Regions from separate parts of the Rhizobium sp. TAL182 genome, predicted to be linked through region 3. Evidence: riboswitches for the same ligand, from Rfam matches in the RefSeq annotation. Region 3 holds a riboswitch; each other region holds the start of a gene.
The links. Region 3 has a riboswitch for thiamine pyrophosphate ahead of Tal182_RS20895 (ABC transporter permease). Riboswitches for the same ligand answer to the same signal wherever they lie in the genome.

Region 1: it holds a riboswitch for thiamine pyrophosphate, as region 3 does, so the genes downstream of both, thiM (hydroxyethylthiazole kinase) here and Tal182_RS20895 (ABC transporter permease) in region 3, are expected to answer to the same signal.
Region 2: it holds a riboswitch for thiamine pyrophosphate, as region 3 does, so the genes downstream of both, thiC (phosphomethylpyrimidine synthase ThiC) here and Tal182_RS20895 (ABC transporter permease) in region 3, are expected to answer to the same signal.

The regions. Positions count from the first base shown of each region.
Region 1 covers NZ_CP021028.1:375,785-382,358, reverse strand. The annotation lists gene Tal182_RS28455 (ABC transporter substrate-binding protein) at 1-1,319, opposite strand, end outside; gene Tal182_RS28450 (DUF1349 domain-containing protein) at 1,548-2,132, shown strand; TPP riboswitch at 2,228-2,324, shown strand; gene thiM (hydroxyethylthiazole kinase) at 2,366-3,166, shown strand; gene thiE (thiamine phosphate synthase) at 3,163-3,798, shown strand; gene thiD (bifunctional hydroxymethylpyrimidine kinase/phosphomethylpyrimidine kinase) at 3,795-4,628, shown strand; gene Tal182_RS28430 (GNAT family N-acetyltransferase) at 4,843-5,322, shown strand; partial or broken gene Tal182_RS32585 (glycoside hydrolase family 3 protein) at 5,347-5,562, shown strand; partial or broken gene Tal182_RS32580 (ABC transporter ATP-binding protein) at 5,560-5,793, shown strand; gene Tal182_RS28420 (ATP-binding cassette domain-containing protein) at 5,790-6,574, shown strand, end outside.
Region 2 covers NZ_CP021025.1:83,436-90,009, reverse strand. The annotation lists gene Tal182_RS22630 (DNA repair exonuclease) at 1-1,167, opposite strand, end outside; gene Tal182_RS22625 (acyltransferase) at 1,666-2,727, shown strand; TPP riboswitch at 2,833-2,964, shown strand; gene thiC (phosphomethylpyrimidine synthase ThiC) at 3,059-4,891, shown strand; gene thiO (glycine oxidase ThiO) at 4,894-5,877, shown strand; gene thiS (sulfur carrier protein ThiS) at 5,874-6,071, shown strand; gene Tal182_RS22605 (thiazole synthase) at 6,073-6,574, shown strand, end outside.
Region 3 covers NZ_CP021024.1:4,197,371-4,203,944, forward strand. The annotation lists gene Tal182_RS20865 (NADH-quinone oxidoreductase subunit NuoF) at 1-1,227, opposite strand, end outside; gene Tal182_RS20870 (formate dehydrogenase subunit gamma) at 1,224-1,703, opposite strand; gene Tal182_RS20875 (LysR family transcriptional regulator) at 1,839-2,732, opposite strand; gene Tal182_RS20880 (metalloregulator ArsR/SmtB family transcription factor) at 2,810-3,151, opposite strand; gene Tal182_RS20885 (SDR family oxidoreductase) at 3,255-4,025, opposite strand; gene soxR (redox-sensitive transcriptional activator SoxR) at 4,149-4,619, opposite strand; TPP riboswitch at 4,952-5,065, shown strand; gene Tal182_RS20895 (ABC transporter permease) at 5,226-6,032, shown strand; gene Tal182_RS20900 (ABC transporter ATP-binding protein) at 6,029-6,574, shown strand, end outside.

The DNA.
Region 1 (6,574 bases), on a different replicon from region 3:
GCCGGCGTGTCCCACCAGCCGGGCGAGCTGGTCGAGAGCGAGCCGATCAAGGCCGGCTCCGGCAGGAAGGGGCTGTGGGTGATGTAGATATCCCAGAGCTTCGGATCGGTGCGGCGCTGCGTCAGCGTCGCCCAGTCCACCACCTGCATATCGACGGTGAAGCCGGCAAGCTTCAGATATTCGGCGGCGACCTGCGCCATCTTGTAATGGAACTCGTATTGGCGGCTGGTCAGGATGCGGACCGGCTCGCCATTGTAACCCGCTTTCTTGGCGGCAGCCGCCGCCCCTTCCGGATCGGCGACATTATAGGCGCCCTCGACGCCGGCATCCGTCGACCAGGCAAAGCTCTTGGGGTAGATGGCGCCGTCGAGTGCATAAAAATCCTTGCTGCCGAAAGCGGCGGCCAGCATGTCTTCCATGCTGAGCGCCTGGCGGATCGCCTTGCGAACCTCGACATTCCCGGCGACACCTTCCTTCGTGTTGAAGACGAAAACAGGATAGCCGAAGGGCTTCAGCATGACCGGCTGCGAGGCCGTCGAGCCCTTCAGCTTGTCGTAGGATTCGACCGGGATCGAATCGACATAATCATACTGGCCGGAAACGGCGGCCTCGACGCGGGTGTTCGGATCCGGCACCGGCACGAAGCGGATTTCGTCGAGATATTGATGGCGGGCGCCGCCATAACCATTGCTGTCGCCTTCGCGCGACTTGTATCCGTCGAAGCGAACGAGCTGGATATATTGATCGGCCTTGCGCTCCTTCAGCATATAGGGGCCGGTGCCGATGAACTCCTTCATCGGTTCGTCCTGCTTTTCCGACGGGATGATGATCGCCGCCGAATTGTTGAAGGCGAGCAGCGAGGTCAGCGGCGCATAGGGTTGCTTCAGCGTGATGGTCACGGTCGCGGGATCGGCGGCAGCGATCTTGTCGATGAATCCGGCCACCTGCTTGCCGCGCGAGGCGATCTTCATCCAGCGGTTCAGCGAGGCGACGACATCATCCGAGGTCATATCGCTATTGTCGTGGAACTTGATGCCGGTCCGGAGCTTGATCGTATAGGTTTTGCCGTCGGCGCTAATCTCGGGCAGGCTTTCGGCCAGAAGCGGCGTGACGTTCCAGCTCTTGTCGAAGGTGTAGAGCGTTTCGAAAATATGCTGGGTGACGATGCCGACGAGATCGGCCGTCGACGACATCGGATCGAGCGTCGGCGGCTCGCCGATCGTCGCGACATTGATGACGCCGCCCTTTTCCTGGGCAAACAGGGTCGAAGGCAGAGCGACGAGCGCGGTGCCGAGCAGGAATGCGACAAGCGTTTTCATATGAGGGCTCCCGTTAAGTTCCACAATTATGTAATTCATCTTTTTGTAACAGAATAAGAGATGAAGTAATCGTGTCAAGCGGAAGCCCACGGATTATGTCGTGAGACGAGGGTCGCGACGGCCAACACCGCCGAACCGCGGGTGCGGCTGGCCGCCTTCGCGAAGCTCGCGCATTATGGGGGCGCTAAGAATCGGCAGCGCCCGCGGCTTCAATAAAGCGAGGATGGAATGGACATCGATTTCAACAACGGAAAATGGCTGAACGAACCGACAAGCTGGCACGCCGACGCAACCGGTCTGACGCTGACGACAGGCGAGAAGACCGATTTCTGGCGGGAGACCTATTACGGCTTCACCCGCGACAGCGGCCACTTCCTCGCCTTCCCCACCGCCGATAGCTTCACCGCCCAGATCCGCGTGCAAGGCGAGTTCCGCACCCTCTACGACCAGGCCGGCCTGATGGTGCGCCTCGACGAAAAACGCTGGGTCAAGACGGGCGTCGAATTCACCGACGGCGAAGCCTTCCTCAGCACCGTCGTCACCGACGGCAAGTCCGACTGGTCCGTTTCGCAGCCCTTCAAGGAACTTGAGGATTTCCACATCCGCGTTACCGTCGCAGCCGGCGCGCTACGCATTCAGGCCTCCAGCGACGGCAGCCGCTGGCCGCTGCTGCGGTTAGCGCCCCTCCCGATTGCCGACAGATACGAGGTCGGGCCGACCGCCTGCACGCCGGAACGCAGCGGATTGACAGTGCAGTTTTCGGAGTTTTCGATCGGGGCAGCGATTACGACGGATCTGCATGATTTAAGTTGAGGAACGCTGTGATCCCTTCAACCAGCTTTGTCGGAAGGCAGGCGAAACGTCATTTTCGGGATGACAGCCGCGTGGTTCTCTGCGAAAAAGAGCGCGATGAGAGACAGGGGCGTTCGTCGACAGACGGGCTGAGAAGAACCCTTCGAACCTGAACCGGATAATGCCGGCGGAGGGAGTCGCTCGGGGATCGCCGTAGACGCCGCCCCGCGCCTGCCCCGCCTGAAAGGGGCGCTATGCAGAGCAAGACCACCTCAGCCATGCTGGAGGCGATGCGCGAAAAGCCGCCGCTCGTCCACTGCATCACCAATTATGTCGCCATGAACATCGCGGCCAATGTCCTGCTGGCATCCGGCGCTTCGCCCGCCATGGTGCATGCGGCTGAGGAAGCCGGCGAATTCGCCGGCATCGCGAGCGCGCTGACCGTCAACATCGGCACGCTGTCGACCCAATGGCTCGACGGCATGCAGGCGGCGGCGAAGGCCGCGGCCGCAGCCGGCAAACCCTGGGTGCTCGATCCGGTGGCGCATTATGCGACGGGCTTTCGCCGCCAAGCGGTCGCCGATCTGCTGGTGCTGAAGCCCACGATCATCCGCGGCAATGCCTCCGAGATCATCGCGCTTGCCGGCGGGGAGAGCCGCGGCCAGGGCGTCGACAGCCGCGATCCGGTCGAGCAGGCGGAGGATTCGGCCAGTCGGCTCGCGGAGCGGCAGCAGGCAATCGTCGCCGTCACCGGCGCCGTCGATTTCGTGACCGATGGCGCGAGGGCGGTGCGCATCAAGGGCGGATCAGTGCTGATGCCGCAGGTCACCGCACTCGGCTGCTCGCTCACCTGCCTGGTCGGAGCTTTCGCCGCCACCGCGCCCGAGGATCTGTTCGGCGCCACCGTCGCAGCGCTCGCAACCTTTGCCGTCGCCGGCGAAGATGCCGCGCTCGGGGCGGCCGGCCCCGGCTCCTTCGCCTGGCGCTTCCTCGATGCGCTGGCCGCGCTCGACGGCGAAGCGCTGGATGCGAGAGCCAGGGTATCGATCGCATGAAGGCTTTCGACCTTTCGCTCTACCTCGTCCTCGATCCGGATCTCTGCGCCCGGATCGGCATGGTCGAGACCGCCCGCCTTGCCGTTGCCGGCGGCGCGACGATGGTGCAGCTGCGCGACAAACAGGCGGGGATAGCACGCATGATCGAGACCGGCCGCGCCTTGAAACAGGCGCTCGGCGGCACCGGCGCCCACCTCATCGTCAACGACGCCGTCGAGGCGGCGATCGCCATCGGCGCCGATGGCCTGCATATCGGCCAGGAAGACATGGATGCGCGCACCGCGCGGGGGATGATCGGCCCCGACATGATCCTCGGCCTCTCGGTCGAGACCGAAGCGCTCGCGGCTGCCGTCGATCGCGATCTCGTCGATTATACCGGCGTCGGCCCGGTCTTTGCGACGCCGACCAAGGCCGACCACAAGCAGCCGATCGGCTTTGACGGTCTTGCCAGGCTGGTGCAGGTCTCGCCGGTGCCGTCCGTCGCCATCGGCGGGTTGACAGCGGAGCATGTGGCCGACGTGTTTGCCGCCGGCGCCAAGGGGCTTGCCGTCGTCTCCGCCGTCTGCGGCACGCCGGACCCGGAAGCCGCCACACGCCGCATCGCCGCAGAAATCCGAAAGGTCCCGGCATGATCCGCAACGTCCTCTCCATTGCCGGCTCCGACCCATCAGGCGGCGCCGGCATCCAGGCCGACCTCAAGGCTTTTTCGGCCCGCGGCGTCTACGGCATGGCGGTGCTGACCGCGCTGACGGCGCAGAACACCCAAGGGGTCACCGGCGTGCATCTGGTGCCGCCGCAATTCGTTGCCGACCAGATCGATGCCGTCTTTGCCGATGTGCGCGTCGATGCCGTCAAGATCGGCATGATTGCCAATGCCGGCATCGCCGAAGCCGTCGCCGCCGCCCTTTCCGCAGCTCTGGCCGCAGCAACCGCCAAAGGACGCAGCATTCCCGTCGTCCTCGATCCGGTGATGATTGCCAAAGGCGGTGCCGCCCTGCTCGCGCCCGAAGCGGTCGACGTGCTGACGCTGCGGCTGCTGCCGCTCGCCACGATGCTGACCCCGAACCTGCCGGAGGCCGCCGCGCTGCTGCACCAGCCGGTCGCGACGAACCGGGTAGAGATGGCAGCGCAGGCCGAACGGCTGCGCGCCCTCGGCCCGGCCGCCGTGCTGGTCAAAGGCGGTCATCTCGACAGCGACGACAGCCCCGACGTGCTCGCCGCCGCCGACGGGCTGCATTGGTTCGAAGCCCAGCGGGTGCCGACGAAGAACACCCACGGCACCGGCTGCACACTCTCCAGCGCGCTGGCGGCCGAGCTTGCCAAGGGCGCTTCGGCGCGGCAGGCGGTCACCACCGCCAAGGATTATCTTGCCGGCGCGGTCGCCGCCGCCGGCAGCCTCAGCGTGGGCTCCGGCCACGGTCCGGTGCAGCATTTTCATGCGCTCTGGAAAGACGGCGCATAGGCGCTCAAATCGAAGAACATCTCCTATCGAACGGCCCGGTCTCCCCGGGCCGTTTTCGCCTGTACCAGCGACCCTGCGTTGAGAGCGCAGCCAGGGCGGCTGAATCACTGGCTCAGATTGAAAAACCCTGTTGACAAGCCCGGCGAGATGGCCAAGTCTATGACATAAGAGGGGTATATGTTCCGTAACAACGGAATAATAGGAGGAATGTCGGGTGCCGGACCTGCTTGTGAGCCTTTACTCCACGCAGCTCGCCGAGCTGAAACAGAGAGCCGATCATGTCGGCGCCTCCATCCGCCCGGCCCTCCCCCCGGAACTGCATCTTGTCGTCACCTGGGTTCGCGAACGGTTCAGCGAGAACTGGGCAAGCGAGGTCTCGGTCGCTTTCTCCCGCCAGCCCGTCGCCTGCCTGATCGCCATCGAAGACCGTGAGCTGCTCGGCTTTGCCTGCTACGACACGACGGCGCGCGGCTTCTTCGGGCCGACCGGCGTTGACCCGCAAGTGCGCGGCAAGGGCGTCGGCCTCGCTTTATTTTCCGCCTGCCTTCAGACGATGAAGACGCTCGGCCATGCCTATGCCTTTATCGGCGATGCCGGCCCCGTCGATTTTTACGGCCGAACCGCAGGCGCCATCACCATCCCCGCCCCCGACAGGGGCATTTACGAAGGCATGCTGAGAAGCATGCCGAGATGACCATCTGATACCGGAGCACTAGACTTGTCCTCGACCCCGCTCGCCCTTTTTGTCGGCCTTCCCAATCCCATACTTTCGGATGACGAATTTGCGTTGTTTCGTGAGACCAATCCGCTCGGCCTCTTCGTCGGCCGGCGCAATCAGCGCGAGCCGGAGCAGACGAAACGGCTGATCGAGCGCTTTCGCGAAGCCGTCGGCCGCGACGACGCCCCCGTCTTCACCGACCAGGAGGGCGGGCGCGAGATCCTGCAGCGCATCAACGAATTGCGCCGTCGCTTCGGCTTCTCCGTGCTGTTCATCACCCATGATCTCGGCCTGATGGTGCAGTTCTGCGACCGCATCGGCATCATGCTGTCCGGCAGGCTGGTGGAGCAAAATACCGCCGAAGCGATCTACCGGACGCCGCGGCACAATTATACGAAGAAGCTCTGGGCCTCCTTCCCCTCGCTGCATGGAGGCGTGCTGCTGTGACTGATGCCATTCTCGCACTCGACACGGTGACGAAGACCTTCGGTCATGGCGCGTCCGCCGTTCATGCCGCCCGCTCGATCTCCTTTTCGCTGCACGCTGGCCGAGCGCTGGCGCTGGTCGGCGAATCCGGCAGCGGCAAGACCACCTGCGCCCGTATGGCGATGCGCGAATACCTGCCGACATCGGGCCGCATTCTCTACAAGGGCTGGCCGGTCGAGACGGCGAATTCCGCTGAAATCGCCCGTTACCGCCGCTCGGTGCAGATGATCTTTCAGGATCCCTTCGCCTCGCTGAACCCCGCCCACACCATCGCCCACCATCTGAGGCGCCCGCTGAAGCTGCATCGCCCGGAGATTGCGGGGCACGAAATCGACGTGACCATCCGCGAACTGCTGCAACGCGTCAGGCTCGATCCCGACCTCGTCGCGCCGAAATATCCGCATGAACTCTCCGGCGGCCAGCGCCAGCGCGTCAACATCGCCCGCGCCCTTGCCGTCAAACCGGAGGTGATCGTCGCCGACGAGCCGACCTCGATGCTCGATGTTTCGGTCCGCCTCGGGGTGCTCAACCTGTTGAACGAGATGAAGCAGGAGATGAATCTCGGCCTGCTCTACATCACTCATGATATCGCCACCGCCCGTTATGTCGCCGAGGACATCGCCGTGATGTATGCCGGCCAGATCGTCGAATGGGGCAGCACCGCTCGGGTGATCGACAATCCGCTGCATCCCTATACCAGGCTGCTGCTCTCGGCTGTGCCGGATCCCGACGTCCGTTTCGA
Region 2 (6,574 bases), on a different replicon from region 3:
GCCGGCAAATGCCCGGCTCTCGGGCGGCAGGTCGGCGAGCAGGTCCCGGACCATCTCCCTGACATCGTCGCGAAACCCGCTGCGGGCGATGACCTCGTCCCGCATCAGCGCGCCGAGTTCGACGACGGGATCGGCGGCGGGCGCGTCTGCGGGGATCGAGGGCGCTTCGAAGGCGAGTTCCAGCTTCTCGATCCAGGTGCGGCCGATCACGTCGCTGCGCCGCTCGGCTTCCGCCTGCATGAGGTCAACATCGCGCCGCAGCTGCCAGGAGAGCGGCGTGCGGCCGGAAAGCCTGAGGCGTGCGACAAGATGCGGCGAAGCCGTGCGGTCGCGCTGCGCCATCAGCGCCGTCTCGACCACTGTGGCCGCCTCACGCCAATCATCGACATCCGTGAGGTCGACATTGACGCGCTCGAACTGCGCGATGCTGGTGCGCCGCTCCTCGACCGTCACGGTCCGGTTGTCCGCCACGGTCACCAGCGACACGGTCTTGACCCCCGCTTCATTGATGTCGCGGCCCTGCGGCATGCCGGGCATGATGACCGTCGCCGTGCCGGGATAATGGCTGCGCTGGTGGAGATGCCCGAGCGCCCAGTAATCGAAACCCGAGGTATGCAGGTCGAGCACGCTGCAGGGCGCATAGACATCATGTCCGGCCGATCCGGCCAGGCTCGTATGCATGATGCCGATGTTGACGGCATCCGCTACCGGCGGCTTGAATTTCGGCAGCAACGGGTCCGGGGCCTGCGGTTTCGCAAAGCTCAGGCCGTGGATCGCGACCGACAAGCTGCCCTTCGTGGCCTCCACGATCTCGGCATGGCCGCCGAAGATCTTCACCGTATCGGGCATCACCAGTTCCCTGGCGATCTTCGACATCGCATCATGATTGCCCCGGATCTTGAAGACTGAGATGCCCGCTCGGTGCAGGCGTTCGAGCTCGCCTGCCAGGAAGCGCGCCGTCTTCATCGACGTCTGCTCGCCGTCATAGAGATCACCGGCGATGACAAGCGCATCGACCCGCTCTTCAAGGCAAAGATCGACGATCGCGACCAGCGCTTGCCGGCTGGCGTCACTCACGAGGTCGGCCAGCTCTGCGTTGCGAAGCGCGAGAGAGCGCAGGGGAGAGTCGAGGTGGAGATCGGCGGTGTGGACGAAACGATAGGCCATGAATGCAAGAATGGTGTTGCGATAGAGTGATCCAACAGGCGCCGGAGATAAGCGTACGATCGTTATCGCCCGGCAGTAAAACATCGGAATATGCCACGAACATTCAGAGCATGGCGGCGGCGTCCTGGCGAGTAAAATGGGTCGGCGAAACCGGCCCATCCACAGTCAATGCTGCTCGATCGGGGCAGGCACGGCAGCAATCGCAGCATGAGGTATTTCGAATGCAAGCTCATGATTGCTGCTTTCGGTATCGCGGCGGCAAATTTCCTGTCGATAAAACTTTAGGTTCCGCTGTGGCAATATTTTCAACCCGAATGTCTATCGTCGCAACTTGCGGAAGAAAATGAGCCGGACGATCTTCGCGGAATGTGCAGCGGTTTTTGACTCCCGGCAGGAAAATGCACGCAAACATGAGGGGAGTGAAAGCCCTTGGCTGTCACAGACGAGTTAACCCGATCAGAATTCTGTGGCACCGCGGATCTTGATACCAATGGCGCCTTGCGCCCGGCCAGTTGGGAAAACGAGGTAAAGAACCATTTTGTCTTCCTGGACGAGCTTCGGGGGATAGCGGCGCTGTCAGTGGTTCTCCTACATGCTAACCAGGCTTTTGCCTTCGGCCTTCATTTTCACGCCTATCTGGCGGTGGATTTCTTCTTTTGTCTCAGTGGCTTCGTTCTCGCACACGGATATGACGCAAAGCTGAAGTCGGGCATGTTGCGAAACAGGACATTCCTCCTCAAACGCACAATACGACTTTATCCCATGATCGCGGTCGGTGTCGCTTTAGGCGTTCTCGCGGCGCAATTTACCTACGCCTCGATTCTTTCCGGTCTTGACGTCTCGATTCTTGCACTCGGCGCATTGCTTCTTTTGCCGCTCGGACTTTTGGTGGGACAAGAGGCGTTCGCGATCAACAACCCCCTCTGGTCTATCTGTTTTGAAATAGTCGCAGGCGTGGCCTACGGCTCAGTCGCCCGACGGAGAATTCGTCTTTGGCATGAGATAGCGGCTCTCGCCCTATTGGCCGCAGCGCTTTTCGCCGTCGTCTCGATCGAGGGTACCGTCGGACCGGTCGGATTTGGCAGCTGGCGAACGTTCTTCGAGGGATTGGTCAGGGTCGGCTTTTCGTTCCTTGCCGGTGTGCTGATCTTCCGCTGGGATATAAGCAACCGTATCAGGGCGGTACCGCCTCAGGTCCCGCTTTTCCTCCTGATCGCGGTTCTGTTTTGCCCCTTTGCCGTCGCCAGAGACATCTTCGACTTCGTCTGCATCGCTATCATATTTCCGATCGTGCTCGTGCTGGCCGTAGCGGTTTCCTCCCATGAGAAACGGCCATTCGCCGCATATCTTGGCCAGATATCTTATCCTCTCTACATCGTCCATCAGCCAATAATGCAACTCGGCGCTCAGCTCCAAATCTCCACCGGCGAGGTGATCCCACGGCCGATCACCGCCGGCCTCGCACTCCTGACTGCCATAGCTGTTGCGCATCTCTTGTACACTCGCTTCGATACACCCGTGCGCGTCTATTTAGGCCGCAAGCTGCTCAGACCAGCTTGACGGCGTCGTTTTTTGCGACGGCGGCAACCCCCGTGCTAGGGATTGGGCGATGGAAACGCATCGGGTCGTGGCTTGACACGAAGGCCGCTCCGGTCTTTGATGCCGAACATTCACCAGGGGTGTCCCGGCAAGGGGCTGAGATTCTGCTGAACAATATGGCTTTGCCTGTTGTGGCGCAGTGACCCGTTGAACCTGATCCAGTTCATACTGGCGTAGGGACGGTGCGGACGCGGCGGCTGTTGGGCGAATCTCGCTTTGTCGCGCAAAGCGTCTTTCCATCATTCCAACACTGGAACTGGGTCTCCAAACGTCAAACCTTGGAGCCTCATCCATGAATATTGTTGCACCCCAGCTTACTCCCGTCGTCACCACCGGCCCGCTTCCGGCCTCGACCAAGATCGTCAAACCCGGAACGCTCTATCCGGATCTGCGCGTGCCGATGCGCGAAATCAGCCTTCACCCGACCTCCGGCGAGCCGCCGGTCACGGTCTATGATTCCTCCGGCCCCTATACCGATCCGGCCCATGTGGTTTCCATCGACGCCGGTCTGCCGCGTTTGCGCGAGGCCTGGGTCAGGGCGCGCGGCGACGTCGAAACTTATGAAGGCCGGGTGGTGAAGCCTGAAGACAATGGTTTTGCCACGGGCGAACGGCTGACGCCGGAATTTCCCATTCGCAACACGCCGCTAAAGGCAAAGGCCGGCCGCGCCGTCACCCAACTCGCCTATGCGCGTGCCGGCATTATCACCCCGGAAATGGAATTTATCGCGATCCGCGAAAACCTCGGCCGGCAGGCCGCGAAGGAGGCGCTCGCCCGCGACGGCGCGAGCTTCGGCGCGCATGTTCCGGATTTCGTGACGCCCGAATTCGTGCGCCGGGAAGTCGCCGAGGGCAGGGCGATCATCCCGGCCAATATCAACCACCCCGAATCCGAACCGATGATCATCGGCCGGAATTTCCTAGTGAAGATCAACGCCAATATCGGCAATTCGGCCGTCACCTCGTCGATGGCGGAAGAGGTGGAAAAGATGGTCTGGGCGATCCGCTGGGGCGCCGACACAGTCATGGACCTTTCCACCGGTCGCAACATTCACAACATCCGCGAATGGATCATTCGCAACTCGCCGGTTCCGATTGGAACCGTGCCGCTTTACCAGGCGCTCGAGAAGGTCAACGGCATTGCCGAAGATCTGACCTGGGAAGTCTATCGGGATACGCTGATCGAGCAGGCCGAGCAGGGCGTCGACTATTTCACCATCCATGCCGGCGTGCGGCTGGCCTATATTCCGCTCACTGTCAATCGCGTCACCGGCATCGTCTCACGCGGCGGCTCGATCATGGCCAAGTGGTGTTTGCATCACCACAAGGAGAGTTTCCTCTACGAGCATTTCGAGGAAATCTGCGACATCTGCCGTGCCTATGACGTCTCCTTCTCGCTCGGCGACGGTTTGCGGCCGGGGTCGATCGCGGATGCCAATGACGCAGCGCAATTTGCCGAGCTCGAAACCCTCGGCGAACTGACGAAGATTGCCTGGGCCAGGGATTGCCAGGTGATGATCGAAGGCCCCGGCCATGTGCCGATGCACAAGATCAAAGAGAATATGGACAAGCAGCTCAAGGTCTGCGGCGAGGCTCCCTTCTATACGCTCGGTCCACTGACGACCGACATCGCGCCGGGCTATGATCACATCACCTCCGGCATCGGCGCCGCGATGATCGGCTGGTTCGGCACGGCGATGCTCTGCTACGTCACGCCGAAGGAGCATCTGGGGCTGCCCGACCGCAGCGATGTCAAGACCGGCGTCATCACCTACAAGATCGCCGCCCATGCCGCCGATCTTGCCAAGGGCCATCCGGCCGCCCGCATCCGCGACGACGCGCTGTCGCGGGCGCGCTTCGAATTCCGTTGGGAGGATCAGTTCAACCTCTCCCTCGACCCGGATACGGCGCGTTCCTTCCACGACGAGACCCTCCCGAAGGAGGCGCACAAGGTGGCGCATTTCTGTTCGATGTGCGGCCCGAAATTCTGCTCCATGCGAATTTCCCACGACATTCGCGCCGAAGCCCAGAAAGAGGGATTGGAAGCCATGGCGGCCAAGTACCGCGATGGCGGCGATCTCTACATGCCGGTCGCAGAGGTCGCGAAAACGCCCGTCGGAGAATGACCATGCGCGTTCTCGTCAAGGGGGCCGGCGTTGCCGGCCTCACCGTGGCCTGGCAGCTCTATCGCCACGGCTTCCGCGTCACTCTTGCGGAGCTGGCCGACAAGGTCGGCGCTGGTGCCTCCGGCTTTGCCGGCGGCATGCTGGCGCCGTGGTGCGAGCGGGAAAGCGCAGAAGAGCCGGTGCTGACGCTCGGTCGCCTTGCCGCGGACTGGTGGGAAGCGGCACTGCCGGGCCATGTCCATCGCCGGGGAACGCTTGTTGTGGCGGGCGGGCGCGATACCGGCGAACTCGAGCGCTTTTCCCGCCGGACAAGCGGATGGGAATGGCTGGACGAGGCGGCAATCGCAGCCCTCGAACCGGATCTCGCCGGCCGCTTCCGCAGGGCGCTGTTCTTCCGGCAGGAAGCGCATCTCGATCCGCGGCAGGCGCTCGCGGCATTGGCCGCAGGACTTGAGGACGCCCGAATGCGACTGACGTTGGGCGTCGTCGGCGAAGCGGAGGTTGATCATGACCGGGTGGTCGACTGCACCGGTGCCGCACAGATCGGCCGGCTGCCTGGATTGCGCGGCGTTCGAGGTGAGATGCTCTGCGTCGAAACAAGCGAGCTCAGTCTCTCCCGCCCCGTCCGCCTGCTGCATCCGCGCCACCCGATCTACATCGTGCCGCGGGACGAAAACCGCTTCATGATCGGAGCGACGATGATCGAAAGCGACGATGGCGGCCCGATTACCGCCCGTTCGCTGATGGAGTTGCTGAATGCCGCCTATGCGATGCATCCTGCCTTCGGCGAGGCACGGGTGACGGAAACCGGCGCAGGCGTGCGGCCCGCTTATCCTGACAATCTGCCGCGCGTGACACAGGAGGGACGCACTCTCCATGTCAACGGCCTCTACCGCCACGGCTTTCTGCTTGCGCCGGCCATGGCCGGCGAGGTGGCGCGGCGTCTTCTCACCGACCAAGGACAACCGGAAAGGAGGCCCTCATGACCTTCATCATCAATGGCGAGGAACAGGAGGTCGCCGCCGCGACGCTGGCAGACCTGCTTCTCACTCTGGACTACGAAGGCGGCTGGATCGCAACTGCGGTCAACGGCGAGTTGGTGCACCGCGAGGACCGCGCCGATTTCAGGCTCGGCGAAGGCGACCGCATCGAAATTCTCTCACCCATGCAAGGAGGCTAAGATGCTGAAACTATACGATGTTGAAGTCGGCTCAAGGCTGCTGCTTGGCACCGCACGCTATCCGTCTCCCGCCGTCCTTGCAGAGGCAGCGAGACGCTCCAAAACCGAGATCGTCACCGTCTCGCTGCGGCGCGAGGCCGCCGGCGGCAAGGCGGGCGGCGCCTTCTTCGAGCTGATTCGCGAGCTTGGCGTGCGCGTGCTGCCGAATACGGCCGGATGCCACAGCGTGCAGGAGGCGGTGCTGACAGCGAAGATGGCGCGCGACGTTTTCCGCACCGACTGGATCAAGCTTGAGGTGATCGGTCATCAGGATACGCTGCAGCCCGATGTCTTCGGACTTGTCGAGGCGGCTCGCATCCTGTCGGGCGAAGGCTTTCAGGTCTTCCCCTATACGACCGACGATCTTGTCGTCGCCGAAAAACTGCTGGATGCCGGCTGCCGCGTTCTGATGCCGTGGTGCGCGCCGATCGGCTCCGCCATGGGACCGGTGAACCCGATGGCGC
Region 3 (6,574 bases):
TCCGTCCTTGGCGGCAAAGGATTCGTAGTCGAAAGGCGTATCGAACAGCGCCCGCGGGAAATAGGCGCCGAGTGGTCCGCCGACCTGCACGGCCTTGACCGGCCGGCCGGTCCTCGTGCCGCCACCGATCCTGTCGACGATCTCGCCGAGCGAAAGACCGAAGGCTGTTTCGTAGAGACCGCCATATCTGACATTGCCGGCGATCTGCAGCGGAATGGTGCCGCGCGAGCGGCCCATGCCGAAATCGCGGTAGAAGGCGGCGCCCTTTTCCATGATGACAGGCACCGAAGCCAGTGAGATCACATTGTTGATGACGGTCGGACAGTCGAACAGACCCTTATGCGCCGGCAGCGGCGGCTTGGCGCGCACGATGCCGCGCTTGCCTTCGAGACTGTTCAAGAGAGCCGTTTCTTCACCGCAGACATAGGCGCCGGCGCCGGTACGCACCTCAATATCGAACGCGCGGCCCGAGCCAAGCACCGACGGGCCGAGGATCCCGGCCTGCCGCGCGATGCCGACGGCCTCGCTCATCGCAGCGATTGCATGCGGATATTCCGAACGGGTGTAGACGAAGCCCTTCGTGGCGCCGGTCGCAAGTCCTGATATTGCCATGCCTTCGATCAGCACGAAGGGATCGCCCTCCATGATCATCCGGTCAGCAAAGGTGCCGCTGTCCCCCTCATCGGCGTTGCAGACGATATATTTGCGTTCGCCGCTAGCATCGAGAACGGTCTTCCACTTGATGCCCGTGGGAAAGCCGGCACCGCCGCGACCGCGCAGGCCGGAATCGGTGACTTCCTTGACGATTTCAGCGGGCGCCATCGCCACGGCGCGGCGAAGGCCGGCAAGGCCGCCATGCGCCTCGTAATCCGAAAGCGAGAGCGGATCGATGACGCCGCAGCGGGCGAAGGTCAAGCGGGTCTGTTCCTTCAAGAACGGGAGGTCTTCAACCTCCCCGAGACAGAGGGGATGATCGCCGCCGTTGACGATCCCGGCGTCGAAAAGACCGGACACATCCTTTGCCTTCACCGGTCCGTAGCCGATGCGCTTGCCGGCAAGCTCGACCTCGACCAGCGGCTCCAGCCAGAACATTCCGCGCGAGCCGTTGCGCACGATCTCGGCATCGAGGCCGCGGGCGACGATCTCCTGGGCAATCGCCTTTGCCACCTTTTCGGCCCCGAGCGCCAGCGCAGCGGCATCGCGCGGAACATATATCTTGACTGTCATCGGCGCGCCTCCGCAACGAGTTCCGCCGCCATCTGATCGTCGAGCCGGCCATACACCTCGCCGTCGAGCATTGCCGACGGCGCGCAGGCGCAGAGCCCGAGGCAGTAGACTGCCTCCAGCGTCACGCTGCCGTCGAGCGTCGTCTGGTGAAAATCGATGCCGAGCAGCGCCTTGATGCGCTCAGCCAGCGCGTCGCCACCCATCGACTGACAGGCCTCGGCGCGACAGAGCTTCAGCACATGCCGCCCGGCGGGGTGGTCGCGATAATCGTGATAAAAGGTCATCACGCCATGCACCTCGGCGCGCGAAAGGTTCAGTTCCTCCGCGATCACGGGCAGGGCTTGCTGCGGCACATAGCCGAATTCCTGCTGAACTTGATGAAGAATGGGAAGCAGCGGCCCTTCAAGGGAGCGAAGGTCGGCGACAATGGAACGCGTGCGCGCTGCGATATCGCCTTCGGCGATATGAATGGTCATGAGGCAGCCCTCCCAGCCGCTTGCTCGTTGCGGAATGGCGCTCTCCACCGGCATGAGGCCATCCCCTCATGCAGCATCTCAGGGAAGCCGGCGACGATCAATAAAGCTATCTCGTGGATTGATAGGTTTTCTCTATCAGAGCTCTTCATCCCGCACGAGCACGCGCGCTTCATGCAGCAAGGCCGAAACGAGCGGCGTGAAGGGTTCGCGATAGGGCGCGACGAGGCCGACCAGATGGTGGGCCTCCGGTTCAACGATCGGAATCATGCGGATTTCTATTGGGAATCCAAATGATTTCGCGACGTTGCGCGGCATGATGCTTGCCCAGCGCCCAGTTCTGACATGCGAGAACAGCACGATCATCGAGTTGGATTCGAGAGTTGGATGTACGGTCGCGCCCGCTTCCGTCAGGTGCCGGTTGATGATGCGTCGGTTCTGCATGTCGGCGGTCAATAGACAAAGCCGAAGATCGCCGACCTCCTTCCAGGTCACGTTGTCGCGATCGGACAGCGGGCTGCCCGCAGCCGTGATCAGGTGATAGCGCTCGGCGTAGAGGGGAACACTGGTGACACGTCCGAGCGGCTCATTTTCAAGATAGGTGATACCGGCATCGATCTCGAGATTTTCGAGCATGCTCAGCACCTGCAGCGAGTTCCGCGAGACGATCGAGAAGGTCACTCCCGGATGTCGTTCCTGAAAGGGCGTGGTGATGCGCGAAAGCATGGCGAGCGCGGTCGGAATGGCAGCGAGGCGGATGTGGCCGGAAAGACCGCGGCGGGCGGCGCGCATCTCTTCCCGCATGGTGCGAGCATCGCCGACGATGCGCCGCGCCCATTCAAGCACCCGCTGCCCCTCCGGCGTCAGCCCCTGAAACCGCGAGCCGCGCTGCACCAGCATGACGCCAAGCTGGTCTTCAAGCTGCCGGATGGCGGCCGAAAGTGTCGGCTGGGAAATCCCGCACTCCTCCGCGGCGCGGCCGAAATGCTTTTCGTTGGCAAGGGCGATGAAAAATTCCAGCTTGTCGATCATCCGGTCTCCCGATCCGGCGCGAAATCATCCGGATCAGCCTATCTTCGACGCAGCAACCGTGCTCCGCAAGGGCGGTACTAATTGTTTTCAGCAGCCGGAAAAAGATCGAACAACGATTCAAGGAAGGCAAGCACGCTTGTATTGCCGATACGGTAATAGACCAGCCTACCCTGACGGCGCGTATTGACGAGGCCTTCAAGCCTTAAACGTGCGAGCTGCTGCGAGACCATTGCCTGCTGAATGCCGAGGATGTTTTCGATTTCACCGACCGTCCGCTCCTCACTCGCGAGTATGCAAAGAATCAGAAGTCGGGTCTGGTGCGCCAGTGCCTTCAGCAGATCGCTCGCCTCACGAGCGTTTCCAGCGAGTTTGTGCAGTTCCTGACCGGACATTCCCGGCTCGGGCTTGGGCAATGGCATTCGACATCTCGGAAGGGAAGCGAAAAGGCAGATCAGCACAATAGCATATTCGCACACGCGAATTTGCCAAAAGTGATGAAATGTCAAAAAAGGTCTAACCAAATCAGCAGATAAGCTGGCCGCCATTGATCTCGATGACCTGGCCGGTAATGTATCCGGAGAGGGAGGGTGCCGCCAGGAACAGATAGGCCGGAGCGCAGTCCTCCGCCGTGCCCAGCCGCTGCAAGGGAATAGACTTTCTCGTCTGCTCCAGCTTTTCGCGGGAGGAATAGCGCTCATGGAAATCCGTCTCGATCGTTCCGGGCGAGACACAATTGACGCGGATGCTATCCGGCGCGAGCTCGCGGGCAAGCGCCTTGGAATAGGTGGAAACGAAAGCTTTCGAAGCGGAATAGATCGAAGAACCGGGACTGCCGCCGGTCAGCGCGGAAATTGAAACGGTGTTGACGATGGCAGCGCCTTCCGCCGCCTTTAATGCCGGCAGCAGCGCACGCGTCAGCGCCACCACCGACGTCTGGTTCAAACGCACGATCGCCTCATAATCTGCGTCGGTCAGTGTGGCAGCCGGAAAACGGCCGAGCATGGTGCCGGCGTTATTGACGAGCACATGCACCTTGTCGAAAAAGGCAAGCGCATTTTCGGCAAATTGCGCAGCGCCGCCAGCGGCGGTGAAATCGGCGTGCAGCAGCAGCGCCCGTCTTTCGGATTCAGCCGTCAGCAGAAAATCCGGCAGCTCGCGCCCCGGTTTGCGTCCGGTATGGACGATCACCTTCGCGCGGCAGTCCAGGAACTGCCGGGCCACTTCGAGGCCGATGCCCCGCCCGGCGCCGGTCACGATGACATTGCGATTCTCGAATAGTCTCGGATGGAACACGAAGCCGTCCTCCTCGCGGACAAAGCCGCCTGTTGCGCCATTCGCCCTTAACATATGAGCGCGCCGGCCGAAAGAAAGGCGGCATCATCTTTCCGCGAGAGGCTAGCGCTCTTCCTCGAAAGCTCACACTTCGTTTTCGCTCTCCAGCAGCCGCGGGCCCGGCCCTTCCTCGCCGAGCCGATCGAAGGGATTGCGCAACGGACAGCTTTCGATCGACAGGCAGCCGCAGCCGATGCAGCCGGTCAGACGGTCTCGCAGCAGGCTCAGCTGTCTGATTCGCGTGTCGAGCTCATCCTTCCAGCGCGCCGACAGCGTCTGCCAGTCGGCAACCGTCGGCGTGCGTCCCTGCGGCAGGGAGGCAAATGCCGTCTGGATTTCCGAAAGCGGAATGCCGACACGTTGCGCCACCTTGATGATGCCGAGCCGGCGAAGCACATCGCGTCCGTAGCGCCGCTGGTTGCCGCGCGTGCGGATACTCGAGATCAGCCCCTTGACCTCATAGAAATGCAGCGCCGAGACGGCAAGACCGCTGCGTTGCGCCACTTCACCGACCGTCAGAAGCCTGCCGAGCGGCGTTGCAGAAATCCTATTCATCGCCTATTGACCTCAATATTAGTTGAGGTTTTATAACCCCTGCTCCCCCGCCCGTAAAGCGCGAGGCGCAGGAAGGAGCGGCAGTGAGATCATCCGGTCGATAAAAGCTGGAACGAGGGCATCGGCGCTCGTCCGCCCCCGTATCGATCGCTCCAGCCGATATAGCCCCCGAGAGGCGAGCGCTCGGGTTCCGTTCCCGGCAGGTACGGAACCTCGGAAACACCCGGACAGGACCTCTGTCCGGGTGTTTTTTCTTTTGCGCCCCATCCCGACCGGCCGGACTGCTTTGCAATTTTGCGGTTGCGGCAAGAAAACCCCGATGATAGTTTTCGCCGAAATAACAGGGGAGCTCCGTGTCGCCGGGGCTGAGATGCGAGGCGCAAGCTTCCGGACCCTTCTAAGCTGATCTGGGTAATGCCAGCGGAGCGAGGTCCAAATGCATTCCGGCGCGCAAGTGTCACTCTACCCGACGTCCGGCCATTCCGCCGGCATCCCTATCGATGCCGTCAAGGCAATCGCCCCGAATTGCGGCAGGCTGCGCATCGAGACCGATGCCCTCGACAGGTTTGCGCCAACGGCCCGACGAAAGCCTGAAATCGAGCGCCGATGACATCGCCACGCCCATCGGATTCGCGTCTTGCGACGCTCTGTCTCGCCGTGTACCGGGCAATGCCCGCCTTGCTCGCAGGCTTTGCCTTTCTGGCGGCATGGGAACTCTATGTCGATCTTTCCGGCATCAAACCGTCCATTCTGCCGGCGCCTTCGCGTATCCTTGTCCAGGGCTGGCTGAACCGAGAGGGGCTGATATCAAACACCTGGCCGACGCTCGGCGCCACACTCGGCGGTTTCGCTCTGTCGCTCGCCTTCGCCTTCGCCTCTTCGATCCTGATGGATTTCATGCCCTTCATGCGCCGGGCACTGCTGCCGATCTTCATTGCCAGTCAGACTTTGCCGCTGGTGGCGATTGCACCCCTCGTCGTTCTCTGGTTCGGTTTCGGCCTTTTGCCGAAGATATTGCTGGTGGCCCTCGTCACCTTTTTCCCGCTGCTCGTTGCCCTGCTTCAGGGTTATGAGGCAACCGACCGCGATATTGCCGAATTGCTGAACTCGATGAAGGCGAGCCGCTGGCGCATTTTCCGCCTGGCGCGCCTTCCCTCCTCTTTGCCCTTTTTCTTCGCGGGTCTCAGGATCTCGATCACCTATGCCGTCGTCGGCGCGATCTTTGCCGAATATGCCGGCGCTGCAAGCGGCCTCGGCATCTATATCCTCAACGCCAAGAACAATTTCCGTCCCGATCTCGTGCTCGCCGCCGTGATCATCAGCGCTCTCTTGACGCTCTGCCTCTTCGCGCTGACGCTGGTTATCCAGCGTTTCGTCATGCCCTGGCAGCCATCCCAGGAGCGGCGCCGATGACCGGTCAGATGCTTGAGCTGCGCAACATCTCGAAATCCTTCGACGGCATGAAGGTTCTGAGCGACATTTCACTCACCGTCGCAAACGGCGAGTTCGTTTCGATCGTCGGCCCATCCGGCTCCGGAAAATCGACTGTGCTGAGACTGCTGACACAGGCGCTGCGGCCTGATTCCGGCGCCATGCTTTTCAACGGTGCAGCGCTGGAACAGACGCCGCATTCCTTTGCCTTCATGCCGCAACGCGATGCGCTGATGCCGTGGCGCCGAATCATCGATAATGCCGCGCTCGGCCTTGAAGTGAAAGGCATGACTCGTCGGGCGGCCCGCGCCGCTGTCGCGCCCCTCTTCGAGCGGTTCGGCCTTGCCGGCTTCGAGCATCACTACCCCTCTTCTCTTTCCGGCGGCATGCGCCAGCGTGCGGCACTGCTGCGCACCGTCATCCAGAAGCAGGACATGCTGCTGCTCGACGAGCCCTTCGGCGCGCTCGATGCGCTGACCCGCACACAGATCCAGGAGTGGCTGCAGGGCATGTGGACCGAACAT